DNA from 3 places in the uncultured Vagococcus sp. genome. Region 1 is predicted to be linked to each of the others. Evidence: riboswitches for the same ligand, from Rfam matches in the RefSeq annotation. Region 1 holds a riboswitch; each other region holds the start of a gene.
What was found. Region 1 has a riboswitch for magnesium ahead of RWN13_RS00230 (LCP family protein). Riboswitches for the same ligand answer to the same signal wherever they lie in the genome.
Positions count from the first base shown of each region.

Region 2: it holds a riboswitch for magnesium, as region 1 does, so the genes downstream of both, mgtA (magnesium-translocating P-type ATPase) here and RWN13_RS00230 (LCP family protein) in region 1, are expected to answer to the same signal.
Region 3: it holds a riboswitch for magnesium, as region 1 does, so the genes downstream of both, mgtA (magnesium-translocating P-type ATPase) here and RWN13_RS00230 (LCP family protein) in region 1, are expected to answer to the same signal.

Region 1 covers NZ_CAUQJB010000001.1:49,956-54,498, reverse strand. The annotation lists partial or broken gene nifJ (pyruvate:ferredoxin (flavodoxin) oxidoreductase) at 1-1,520, shown strand, start outside; M-box (ykoK) riboswitch at 1,695-1,864, shown strand; gene RWN13_RS00230 (LCP family protein) at 2,044-2,970, shown strand; gene RWN13_RS00225 (FtsW/RodA/SpoVE family cell cycle protein) at 2,967-4,124, shown strand.
Region 2 covers NZ_CAUQJB010000022.1:23,720-28,262, reverse strand. The annotation lists gene mgtA (magnesium-translocating P-type ATPase) at 1-2,379, opposite strand, end outside; M-box (ykoK) riboswitch at 2,795-2,966, opposite strand; gene RWN13_RS16005 (hypothetical protein) at 3,053-3,256, opposite strand; gene RWN13_RS16000 (YueI family protein) at 3,484-3,951, shown strand; gene RWN13_RS15995 (hypothetical protein) at 4,034-4,435, shown strand.
Region 3 covers NZ_CAUQJB010000002.1:115,192-119,734, forward strand. The annotation lists gene mgtA (magnesium-translocating P-type ATPase) at 1-1,882, opposite strand, end outside; M-box (ykoK) riboswitch at 2,311-2,475, opposite strand; gene RWN13_RS02430 (PLP-dependent aminotransferase family protein) at 2,646-4,073, opposite strand; gene thiD (bifunctional hydroxymethylpyrimidine kinase/phosphomethylpyrimidine kinase) at 4,186-4,543, shown strand, end outside.

The DNA.
Region 1 (4,543 bases):
CGGCCTTTGAAAAAAGAGGCGTCGCTTTGGAGGTGCCTGAGTGGCAGGTGGATCGTTGTACCATGTGTAATGAGTGTGCATTTGTTTGTCCCCATGCGGCAATTCGGCCCTTTTTGGCTGACGAGGGGGAAGTAGCAGAGGCACCGGAAGGGTTTATCATGCGAGAAATGAGAGGCGCAGACGGGTTGATGTATCGCATTCAAGTTTCTTTAGAGGATTGTACAGGGTGCGGCTTATGCGTAGAAGCTTGTCCCGCCAAAGGCAAAGCATTGGAAATGAAACCTTATGGCGAGCAAAAAGAAGAAGCCGTTAATTGGGCATTTGCCATGACCTTAAAAACAAAAGAAAATCCTGTTAAGAAAAATTCGGTTAAGGGCTCTCAGTTTGAGCAACCTTTAATTGAGTTTTCCGGAGCTTGTTCAGGCTGTGGCGAAACACCTTATATTAAATTGTTAACACAGTTGTATGGGGATCGTTTAATGATGGCTAATGCAACAGGATGTTCGTCTATTTTTGGCGGAGCAGCTCCCACCACGCCTTATACGACCAATGAGCTGGGACAAGGTCCAGCTTGGTCTAATTCCTTATTTGAGGACAATGCGGAGTACGGCTATGGCATGTACTTAGCCAACAATTCGCGTCGGGACTATTTAGCGGCTAAAGTGACAGATGTTTTAAGTGAGGATCTTGAAGAGGGACTTCGCCAGTTATTACAAGCCTGGTTGACCCATAAAAATCAGGGTGAAGGAACGCAACAGAGAGCTCAGAAGCTTAAAGCTGCCTTAGCTGAAGCGAGCTTAAGTCCATTGTTACAAGATATATACGCTAATCATGATTTGTTTGCCAAACCGAGTCAATGGATGATTGGAGGCGACGGTTGGGCTTATGATATTGGGTTTGGTGGGATCGATCATATTATTGCCAGTGGAGAAGACGTCAATATTTTGGTGATGGACAATGAAGTCTATTCCAATACGGGTGGTCAGAAATCAAAAGCAACGCCTACATCTGCGGTGGCAAAGTTTGCTTCTGATGGTAAACGGGGAGCAAAAAAAGATTTAGGCGTTATCGCCATGAGTTATGGTCATGTCTATGTCGCTCAAATTGCTTCTGGTGCTAATCAAGTTCAAACGATTCGAGCCATCGAAGAGGCTGAAAAATTCCCGGGACCTTCTCTAATTATCGCTTATACACCATGTATCGCTCACGGGATTTCGGGAGGAATTACACTGGAACATACGAAGGAAGCTGTTGACACTGGCTACTGGTCACTCTATCGTTACAACCCTTTATTACTTGAAAAAGGCAAGAATCCAATGACCTTGGATTTTAAGAAACCTAATTTTGCTGGAATGAAAGAGTTCATGAAATCGGAAACTCGTTTTTCAACTTTATCTGGGATTGCCCCAGAGCTTTCCGAAGAACTTTTCGATTTAACCATTGAAAGTGCTAAATCACGTTTTTATCGTTATGCTCGCATTGCAGGCCAAGAAGAGAAGATTCGTGAAAAGTTAGAAAAATAAAGAATGAGGCAGTTACTAATGACGTGTTAGTGACTGTTTTTTCTTATTAAGAGAGAGCTTCTTTTGATTGTATCTTGTCATCTATAAGGAAGTTTAAATAACTATAGTAATGTATTAATGGTTCTTAATAAATTTGCAATTAAATAACGAGATTGTTATAGTTTGAACGTAGATAATAATTGTTAGGTGAGGCTCCTATACAAACACAGGCTACTGCTCAAAAATGTCGAGAGACGCCAATGAGTAGGACAGGATTGGTCGAAATAAGGCTTTTCCCCAAGTAGCTAAAAGCATGGCTTTTTACGTTGTATAGTGCTAAAACTCAACGAAGAGTATTTCGTTTATTTCGTGTGCTTTCTTCGAAACCCTCACTATTATTTTAGTGAGGGTTTTTGTGATCAATTTTCTTAAACGAAAGGGCATCACGACGTCAGAAGATAGTCTCATCAATGATTTGCATCTAATTAAAAAAACGCGTATGAAACTAATGACGCGCTGAGATGTGGAAGGAAAGATGAATATGAACAAAGGAATGAAAATTTTTAAGACCATTGTCATTATTTTATTAGTGATGGTTCTTGGGGTAGTATCCTATGGGGCTATTACCATGTACCAAGGGTTTAAACAGGCTGAGAACCCTTCGCCAGTGTCAGAGTTGCCGGTGTTTAAAGGTGAGCAGGCCGAAGAAGGTAAAGTCAATATTATGTTAGTAGGATCTGATGCGCGTTCCAATGATGAATTGGGGCGTGCCGACACCTTGATGATTGCCCAATATGATAAAAAGACGAAGGTACCGAAGTTGATTTCGATTATGCGTGATTGTTACGTGGACATTCCTGGTTATGGAGAGGATAAGATCAATGCGGCATATTCCTATGGTGGACCGGAATTAATGCGAGAAACCTTAAAAGCAAATTTTGATTTACCAATCGAATATTATGCTGCCTTAACTTTTTCGGAGTTTACAGATTTAATTAACGAACTATTTCCAAAAGGGGTGGAAATCGACGCAGAAAAGGATATTGAGTTAGATGGAGTATCAATAAAAACCGGGAATCAAAGGATGGATGGCAATACCTTGTTGCAATACGTTCGTTTTAGAAAAGATGAAGAAAGCGACTTTGGCCGTGTGAGACGACAAGATCAAGCCATAGGCGAATTATCTAAACAAGCAGTCGATGTAGCTAATATTGCACGTCTACCAAAAGTTTTAGGTCTTTCTTTAGGCTATTTGGATACGAATCTAACAGCCACAAGCATAATGTCAATTGCTAGTGATTTTGTCCTCGGTCAGCAAAAAGACCTGCAATCTTTAGCCATTCCTATGGAAGACACCTGGGAATTTGATGACAATACTGAGTCGGGAAGTGTTATACGATTGGATTTTCAAGCTAATAGCGATGAAATGCATCGATTTTTAGGCCAAAAAGTCGAGGAAGAGCCGTGAAAAAAATAAAAACTATTGATTGGTTAATTGTTTTTCCTTACCTTTTTTTATGTGCCACAGGGGTCTTGATGATTTATAGCACCAGCTCCTTTGAATTAATGCGTCAAAATCAATTTATTGGTGGAAAAGCAATCAAACAATTAGTCTTTGTACTGATTGGAATGGCGACAGCCTATTTCTTTTATCGCTTTCGCTTTGAATTGCTCTTCACTAAAAATATGCTGAGATTTTATATGTTGCTATCATTTATGTTGCTAATCCTAGTGGGGTTTACCCCGTTAGGTGTTAGTGTCGGTGGCGCTCAACGCTGGATTCCCCTCGGAGGAATTAACATCCAGCCGTCTGAAATAGTGAATGTGGTTTTTGTCTTATACTTGGCGAATTATTTTAGCCACCATCCCATATCTGAACCAGCAAAATACCGTTATAAAAAACCTCTGGCCATTTGTTCAGCCTACGTCTTATTGGTGTTAATTCAGCCAAATATGGGCGGCGCATTGATGCTGATTATTTTAGCGACTGTCTTATTTTTGGCTAGTGGGGTGCCGGTGATCATTACCGCTGGCATTGGGGGAATCGCCTTTATTTTGAGATACCTTCTGACTCATATAGCGTTGATGATCGATGAACAGCGCGTTCCGCTTAAATTTCGCTATCTAATCGTACGTTTTCAGCTGATGAATAATCCGTTTTTAGATGAGTATGGCAAGGGCTACCAAACTTCAAATTCATATTATGCCATGTACAATGGCGGTTTTTTTGGCCGCGGTTATGGCCAAAGTTTACAGAAAAAAAGTTATTTGCCAGCAGCTGACACCGACTTTATTTTTTCTATTATAATAGAAGAGCTTGGTTTAATTGGTGGAATAGTGGTTTTGGTGATGCCTTTTATCATGGTTTTGCGGATTATTTACATTGGTATTCACTGTCTGGACTCACGAAAAGCCCTGACTTGTTTTGGCATCGCTTGCGTCATTTTTTTACAAGTCTCAGTTAATGTGGGAAGTTTGCTGGGATATATTCCCATGACAGGGGTTACTTTTCCCTTTGTTAGTTATGGTGGCTCTAGTCTGATTATCTTATCACTGTTAGTTGGGATTGCCTTGAATATTAGTCACAGCGAAGGGGAACGATTAGAGCTTCGTTCGATCTAGCTGTAGCTAGATTGATTAGTGCTAAACTTAACTGTAGTAAGGATCGAAAGGATGTTTAGGCTAAGTTCCAAATTGACCAACCGTCATTCATGGCAAACAGCAAACTCATTCACACAAAAAAGCTATTAACCCCCATATTGATAGCTTTTTTGCGTGTGACGCTTGTTGGTACGGTTAAAATCGATCAATTATTTTGGTGAAACCATGACAATAAAATAGTGAAAAGTATTTCCAGTTCAAAAAACATAGTTTTATTTAGGGTGAGTTGACGCTGGTTTTTCTGTATTTTATATATTCATTTATGAACAGCTTAAGGTATCTGGATTTGGGGATAAAATCTCATTTTTTTTAACCAAAAAGAAGGGTTGTTTTTTTGAAAAAAGAAATGATTTTGTTCTTAAATTGAGCTAATCTTATGA
Region 2 (4,543 bases), on a different contig from region 1:
GCCCGCATGGAATAAAGCGATAAACAAAGCTTGATCCCCACCACTTAAGGTGTGATAAGAGCCACCGACTACTGCCGGACAGATAATAAAGTACATCAGTAAGTAGGTCGTAATATCAAAGACTGAACTGGTCGGACCAATCCATCGCATAAAAGAACCAATTGAAGACGCGCTCCATTTTTTTGGCTTCTCGAGGTACTCCTCATCCACATTATCCCATGGTAAAGAGACACAGGAGATATCGTAAATCAGATTCAAAAAGAGAATTTGAATGGGTAGCATCGGTAAAAACGGCAGAAACAGACTGGCCACAATCACAGAAAACATATTGCCAAAATTAGAACTGGCCGTCATTTTTATATACTTCACAATATTTCCAAAGGTTTGCCGTCCTGAGATAATGCCACGTTCTAAAATCATCAAATCCTTTTCCAGCAAAATCACATCTGCTGATTCCTTGGCAATATCAACGGCCGTGTCAACTGAAATTCCCACATCCGCTTCTTTCATTGCCGGCGCATCATTGATACCATCACCGAGAAAGCCCACTGTATTGCCTGCCTCTCTTAAGAGTTTAACAATCCGCGTCTTTTGTTTAGGTGATAACTTCACAAAGATATTGTAATCTGCCAGCTTCATAGTCAACACTTCATCAGACATCATTTCAATGTCACTGCCTGCCAACATCTCTTCATTTTCCAAACCAACTTGTTGACAGACCGTCCGCGTCACTAGCGCATTGTCACCTGTCAACACCTTAACTTGCACATGGTTCTTTTTCAAAGCCTCTAGAGCAGGTCGAGTCGTTTCCTTCGGAGGATCCAAGAATGCCAAGTACCCCATCAGAACCATCTCACTTTCATCCGAAACTGAAAATTCCCCTTGTACACGAGGATTGGTTTTTTGGGCAACCCCTAGAACTCTTAAACCATCCTGATTTAACTCATCCACCGTCTTTAAGATTTGCTGCCGCCGTTCATCGGTCAGCTCCAACACAGCTCCCTGATGTTCCACGTAACTTGAGACCACCAGCATCTCTTCAATGGCACCTTTCGTAATCATCTGAGTCTTTCCAAGAGGATCACGAATAACCACACTCATCCGCCGACGTTCAAAATCGAAGGGCACTTCATCGACTTTTTCATAATCATCCTTCTCAATCTCCAACTCTCGATCTGACGCATCGATAATCGCCACATCCAAAAGATTTTTTAATCCAGTTTGATAATAACTATTAAAAAAAGCATGACGTAAAACCCGATCGTCTTCGATACCCTCAACATTTAAATGGTATTCCAGCACAATCCGATCCTGGGTCAAGGTTCCCGTCTTATCGGTACACAAAACATCGATAGCACCAAAATTTTGAATGGCGTTAATATTTTTAATGATGGTGCCTTTCTTGGCCATGCCTGTGGCCCCTTTCACTAAATTAGTGGTGACAATCATCGGCAACATCTCAGGGGTTAAACCAACTGCCACTGATAGTCCAAATAAGAAGGCTTCTAACCAGTCCCCTTTCGTTATGCCATTAATTAATAGAACCGTCGGTGCCATGATGCACATAAAACGAATCAAGAGCCACGAGACAGAACTGATCCCCAGTTCAAAACTGGTTAAGCCTTTCTTTTTACTGACTTCTTGGGCAATGTCCCCAAAAAGAGTGTCATCACCTACACGTACCACGATTCCTTTGGCACTTCCACTGACCACGTTGCTTCCCATATAAACCATATTCACAAAATCAGTCATGGATTTTTGCGTGTCCTTTTCCACATTTGCCAGTTTTTCCACTGGCTGACTTTCTCCCGTCATTGCCGATTGACTGACAAATAAATCCTTTGCCTGAAAAAGGCGGACATCTGCCGGAATCATATCTCCCGCAGATAAATTAACAATATCTCCACAGACAATCTCTTCGATTGGGACTTCGGCTACTTGATGGTTGTTACGGGTTACTGTCGCCGTCACCCTAACCATTTTAGTCAAGCGCTCTACGGCATTGGTCGATCTGACTGATTGAAACAACGTCAAACTACCACTAACAACCACCATTGTACTGATGATCAGCACCGCCGTTATATCTTTTTCAGCCGGTGGCGCAATAACATAGTCCGTCACAAATGAAATGGCTGCTAATGCCAGTAAAATCATGGTAAACGGCGTAATATACGCCTTGAGTGCTTTCATAAATAAACTATCCTGTTTCTCTGTCGTGATAACATTAGCCCCATTACGCTGACGAGACACCAGGACACCATCCCCATCCAACCCCTTGTCAGATGTACCAAATTGTTTCATTACTCGTTTAAAACTGTTAGACGCTGAAAATTGATACACCTTATCCCCTTGTCCAACAGTCGCTAATCTTTTTGTCATTTTTTTCCCCTCAACTTTCTTCCAAACCACAGGTACCACAAAAGAGTGCCTATTCCGCCAAACACAATGACATCACATAATGCTGACATATCCGTTCCTCCTTGCTTGAACCATCAGTTTGGCTTGCTAACGCTGATTAATCACAGCTAGCAAGGCAAACAAACTTAAACATGGGACATTATTGGAAAAAATGAGAGACCTGTTTTAATTGGTCGGAATGACATGGTCGATTAAAGGACCATAATCATCCTCATCGCTCTCATCTTTTTCCTGCTTCTGCCAACTCGGTAAATGATCGTCCATTACTAACCACCTCTTCCTAACCTTCCTTATTACTAAAAAACATCAAAAAAACCTTACGCTAAACTCAACGTAAGGTTTATAAGCACGAAATTAAGGCACACAAAATAACCGCTTAGAGATCTCATCGTTGAGTTTTGGCACTATACAACGTAAAAAGCAGTTCGCTTTTAGCTACCTTATGAAAAGCCTTAGATCGACAATCCCTGTTCTACCCATTGGCGTCTCTCGACATTTTTGGGCAGTAGCCTGTGTTTGTATAGGAGCCTCACCTAACAAATCTTATGAAGTTTTCTAATTCGGGTTAACTATAACAAGGTCCTTTATAAAAGTCAAGGGTGAAAAACAACTTTAGATGCTTTTGCTACTGTCATTATTGGCGAATGTCGACCCACCAGCGATCGTTTGCGCCGAGATCTTCCACATTATCCGAGACACCACCATAGTAGAAAAGATTAATAAACATACTTGAAAGCTGCTCTTCATCAACAAAATAACCGAAGTGAATGGTTCTTTTTTCCTGTGGTTCAATCTTGGGCATTTTATAAAAGCCTTTATCTTCACCATGACTATCCAAGTAAGCCAATTCGCCTGAGCGTACTTGTATTTATTCTTTTTCATCCTTCGACCTCCTCTCACTCTATATAACGAATCAACTCGACTATATGTGACAGTTTTGACTTTCTTTCTAAGATTACCATAGCTAAACAGGCCAATGTCCAGTAAAACAGGTTCATAAGCCTACTGGGGCGCGAGATGTGCTATAATTGAAACAAAAGAAGAGACAGAAGGAAGGGGATGTTTATGGCCAAAGATGTTCAAGATTACTTAGAAAAAGGGATGTACGGAGCACCACAGATTAAGCCTGATGAAAAGCGAAAATACTTAGGCACCTTTCGGGAACGAATTTATTTATCAATGACCCTTGCTGAAATGTCAAAAGCCAATAATCTGGCTTATTTCAAAGAGGAATTGACAAAAAATCCAAACCACCAAGTTCTGATTAATGCCGCTCTAGCCCCTCATTTACAAAATACCTATATGGTCGCCAGTCAAAAAGCCAACTGTTCCTTTAAAATTGTGGATACAGAAAATCAAGCACAACCTGAGGCGATTGGCCTAGTTTACGCTGGCGAAGAAGCAGTCGATATTGATCCCATTAGTGTGACAGAAAAATACGATCACCAACCTGACGCACTTAATGTGGAAGAAACCAAGGTACCTGACAGACCACCTAAGAAAAAAGGTTGGCTTGGTCAACTATTCAAGTAAGTTTAGCTGCGGGCTTAATTCCCTTAAACTAAGCCCACAGCTTTCGATAAGCAGATCTCATCAGAAATAAGGAGGAATTTACATGACTTACCCTGTTGAACAACTGGAACTGAAAAAAGAATTGAGTGCTGCCTTAAGCGCTCACACCCAGCTACTGCGAAACGTGGAACACATCGAACCGGAGCAAATGGATGCCTTTACGTTTATGATGCGTAGTTTCGGCTTTATCTTTGAACGAGTCCCTGGGATTTTATTGGATAATGATGCGGAAGAAACCTATTTTGGCATCTTCCAATACTACAATTTATTAGCCGAACTTAAGCACAATTTAATGATGTCATTCCCTTATGCTCATTTACAAAACGTTAACTTCAGTGATATTTTGGCACCTTTTCCAACTCAATACGTCGCAGAAGTCAATCAGTGGTGGGAAGAAAAAACTGGTCTTGTGGTCGGCAGTACGAAACAAACAATGACGATGTAAGACAAACAAGGTCAGATACCTCATAACGAGAGTGCCTGACCTTGTTACCTTTATTAGATTACGATATATCACACCGGTTTAACCATTAATTTTTACAGTTAAACAACA
Region 3 (4,543 bases), on a different contig from region 1:
GAGCATCATTGATGCCATCTCCCATAAAGCCAACTGTATGGCCATTTTCTTGTAACAAATTAATAATTCGTGATTTTTGCATAGGAGAAAGTTTGGCAAATAAATTAATGCCGTCTACCTTTCCTCTTAGTTCCTCATCAGATAATTCCGCAATCTGAGAACCATTAAGAACCTCTTCCACTTCAATTCCCACATCTTTACAGACTTTACGTGCGACAATTTCATTATCACCAGTTAATACTTTTACATTGACTCCATGTTCATGAAGGGAGGCAATCGCTGTTACTGCCGATTGTTTCGCCGGATCAAGAAAACCAACAAAACCTATCAAAATCATGTCGGTCTCGTCTTTTACCGTATAAACAGGTTCAGTATGGACATCCCGACGGTAAGCAACCGCGATGACTCGCATGCCCTGTTCATTCATTTTAACATTGACACTGCGCATTTCTTTTCGCAATTCAGGAGTCAACTTGACTAGTTCACCGTTAATCTCAGCGTGAGTGCAAATATCTTCCATTTCTTCCACTGCCCCTTTAGTCACCATCACATGGTGACCATCAATATCAACGGCGACAGTCAGACGACGACGAGAAAAATCAAAAGGAATCTCATCGATTTTTTCAACAGTTGTAAAGTTATGTTTCTCTGGTGCTTGATCATAGTAATTAATCACCGCATGATCAATCAGGTTTTTCCAACCTGTTTGGTACTTGGAATTTAAATACGCCATGTTTAAAACGTCATCGTTTACCTCACCTAAGGGGTTCACGTGCTTAACTAAAACCACTCGATCTTCAGTGATTGTACCCGTTTTATCTGTACAAAGAACGTCCATACTCCCTAAGTTTTGAATGGAAGCCAGTTCTTTGACAATTACTTTTTGCTTAGATAAACTGATGGCCCCTTTGGCCAAATTACTGGTGACAATCATCGGCAACATTTCTGGTGTTAACCCTACAGCCACAGCGATGGCAAAGAAGAAAGCCTGACTCCAATCTCCTTTCGTAAAGCCATTTAACAACAGGACCACTGGAAAAAGAACTGCAACCATTCTCAATAAAAGACGACTAACTTTAGTAATTCCTACATCAAAAGCCGTATCGCCTCGTTTGCCGCTAGCACTTTTAGCAATATCGCCAAAAAAAGTGCCTTCCCCTGTTCGTAAAATAATCGCTTTCCCTTGACCACTTAAAACGTCCGTTCCCATAAAAATTAAATCCTGCATATCCAAGGCCGTAATGTCGTCGGATTGAATCTTTTTCACATCAATTCCTGGATCAACAAACTTCTCTACTGGCATTGACTCGCCTGTTAAAGAGGACTGATTGACGAATAGGTCGTTGGTCCAAATAAGAACAGCATCTGCAGGAATCATGTCCCCTGTCGACAAGGTCACGATGTCTCCTGGAACTACTTCATCCATCGGTATTTCGGTGGTAACACCATCTCGAGTTATTGCACAGGTGTTCTCAATCATTTCTTTAAGCTCAAAACTGGCTTTCTGAGATCGATAATCCTGAATAAATTTAATAATCACACTACAGAAAATCATCACACCCATAATGAGTGCGGCATCTATATCACCTGTTACAGCTGACACTACTAAGAGCAGAGCAAGGACGTAAACAAAGGGATCCTGTAAGGCGTGCATCAATAATTTCCATGCAGGTGTTGGACTTTGAGCAGAAATTTCATTAGGTCCATGTTCTTCTAAACGTTTCCCAGCATCGGCAGATGTTAGCCCTTCAGCCGATGTCCGAAACTCCATCATCAGTTCTCTTTCAGATAAGGCTGCTAATTTTTTTAGTTCTGAATCTTTCGCCTCTTGGCGGTTTATTTGTACAGTTGTTTTTTTTGTATTTTTCCTTGAATTCATCATGTTCTTTTCCTCACTTTCATGCGAAGAAAAAAGTTAAGCCTTTTTAACAAAAAAACTAAGGGCTGCCACTTGGCTAAATAGTTTAATAAATAAAATAAGATCTGAAGTACGTTCAACCAACTATTTTAGGGCTGCCTTTAATTTATTGGTTCGGGAATGAATTAGCTTTTTTCTCCGCTGTCGACTACTACCTGGTTCTGCTGGCTCTTGTTTCGCTTGTCGTGACATTTCCCTCACCCTTTCCAGTTACTCCTATTTAAGATAAAACACTTAAAATCTCGAAACTTACTTTTTAACTCTAAAACCCTATGTCTACTTAAAGATCATTTTTCTGAAAGGGAACATCTTGGTCCTTACTCAAAAAAAAGACAAAAAGCACTTCTCGGCGTGAGAAGTGCTCGCTAAACAAGGTTATAATGCATAGCAAAAAAGTAATCTCAACGTCGAGTTTTAGCACTATATGGCTTAGACATTACTGTCAGCTACATTAAGAAGAGCCTTTCTCGACAATTCCAGTTGACCCATTGGCATCTCTCGATATTTTTGGGCAGCAGCGTATTTCCATATAGGAGCCTCACCTAACAGATTATTTGGTTTTTATTTTAGGTACCCCTTAACTATAGGCGCTAAATCCTCACCTGTCAAATAAAAACCTTCCTTTTTCCCATCTTTTACATTAATCCTCCCCAAAAAAACTAAAAGACACCCTACAACTTAACAACATCTTTTTTTCGGATCTAAACTTTAAGAAGTCACCGTTCTCCTAACTTTTATAAATCATCTTATGAATCAATTTAACCAGCCTAAGCGCATCCTTATGGGTTAACCTAGCAAAATTAATTCTTAGGCTTTGGCGATTCACCCCAAAGGTAAAACTTGGGGCAACTAACCCCCCCAGCTCCAGTAAAAAATCAAAGTCTCCTTGTTTTAATGTCCGTTTCTCAACTTGCAACCACAGATAGTAACCTCCTTCTGGAACAACATAACTAACCTCTCGCCCCAAAAACTCCTTTAAATAACCGATTAACACGTCCCGACGACGTTTTAGCTCCTGGCGCAGCACCTTGATTTGCTGATCAAACTGGCGATTGCTTAAGGCACTGGACGCCAGCACCTGAGGGAAGATACTTAAAGTGAAATCCATTTCTTTACGGGCTTCAGCCAATTGCTGAGCCACCTTAACTGGTGCACTTAACCAGCCAATTTTAGTAGTTGCTCCCAATATTTTAGACAACGACCCTATATAGATCACATTTTCACTGTCCAATTGCTTTAATAAGACCGGCTTATCTTTTTCAGAAAAATACAATTGACTAAAAACATCGTCTTCCACAATTGGAATTTGGTACTGCTGACATAGTGACACAAGTTGTTTCCTCCGAGGCAGTGACATCGTTGACCCTGTTGGATTCTGAAAATTGGGATTAACCAAAACCATCTTTATTTTACGTTTGATAATCATCTGTTCTAGTAGCTCCACCTTCATCCCCTGACCGTCAACTGGAACTCCATAAAGACGAATTCCAGCAGCTTGAAAGATAGGCAGAGGATAAAAAGAAGATGGCTCTTCAATTGCTACAGCATCGCCACTTTGGAGTAAGACTTGGATGATTAAAAAAAGCGCCTGTTGAGCTCCTGAAGTCAACAACAATTGATCGGTTGTTAATGACAATTCTCGTTCATGATTTAAGTGAGTTACAATTTGTTGCCGCAACGGTAAATAACCTAGCTCATCTTGAAGACTCTCCTCAACTAAAAAATCATTCCAAGAAATACTCGGTAAAGCTAAACTGGGAATCAACTCCAATGGAAGCTCTCCTGTATAGGCGTCAATCACTCGACCCCCAGGATTTTTTGCCAATTGACTGACTTTTTCCAAATAGGGGTCACGATGGTTAAAGGCACCCGATAGATAACTCCGCCAATTAGTTGACGCCCCGGTATAAATCCCCCATTTTCCTTCATTAATCAAAGTGCCACTCCCCTGTTTACGAATGATGACACCCATAGCCTCTAACTCGTCTAAAGCGTGAACAACTGTCGAACGATTGACTCCAAAAGCAGCGGCCAACTGCCTTTCCGGTGGTAATTTTTCTCCTGGTAACAATCGACCTGCTTTTATGTGGTTCATCACTAATTCAACAATGCTTTGATAAATGGCTTTGGTCTTTTTTTCTGGCAATTGCCACATCGTCTTTCACCTTCTTATAATTGGATGAGTTAAAAATAACCCAATTGGCTGTTTTTGTCAATCAGCGAATCGTTTATGATAGAGATATCAAGAAAATGATGGAGGCTAAAACATGATTCCCAAGATACTTACAATTGCCGGTTCTGATTCCAGTGGTGGCGCTGGCATTCAAGCTGACTTAAAAACTTTTCAAGAATACGGCACCTTTGGTTTTTCCGCCATCACTAGTTTCGTCACTATGGATCCGGATAACAACTGGTCCCACAGCGTGACCTCTGTTGATTCAGACGTTGTTGCCAAACAATTAAAAACGATTTATGCAGGTGCACCATTGGCAGCCTTAAAAACCGGTATGCTTGGTGAAATCGAGACGATCAAAGTAGCACGTCATTACATCGATGTTTTTAATCAAGAAAATGTTGTAATCGACCCCGTTATGGCCTGCAAAGGCACAACAGAATTATTACAAC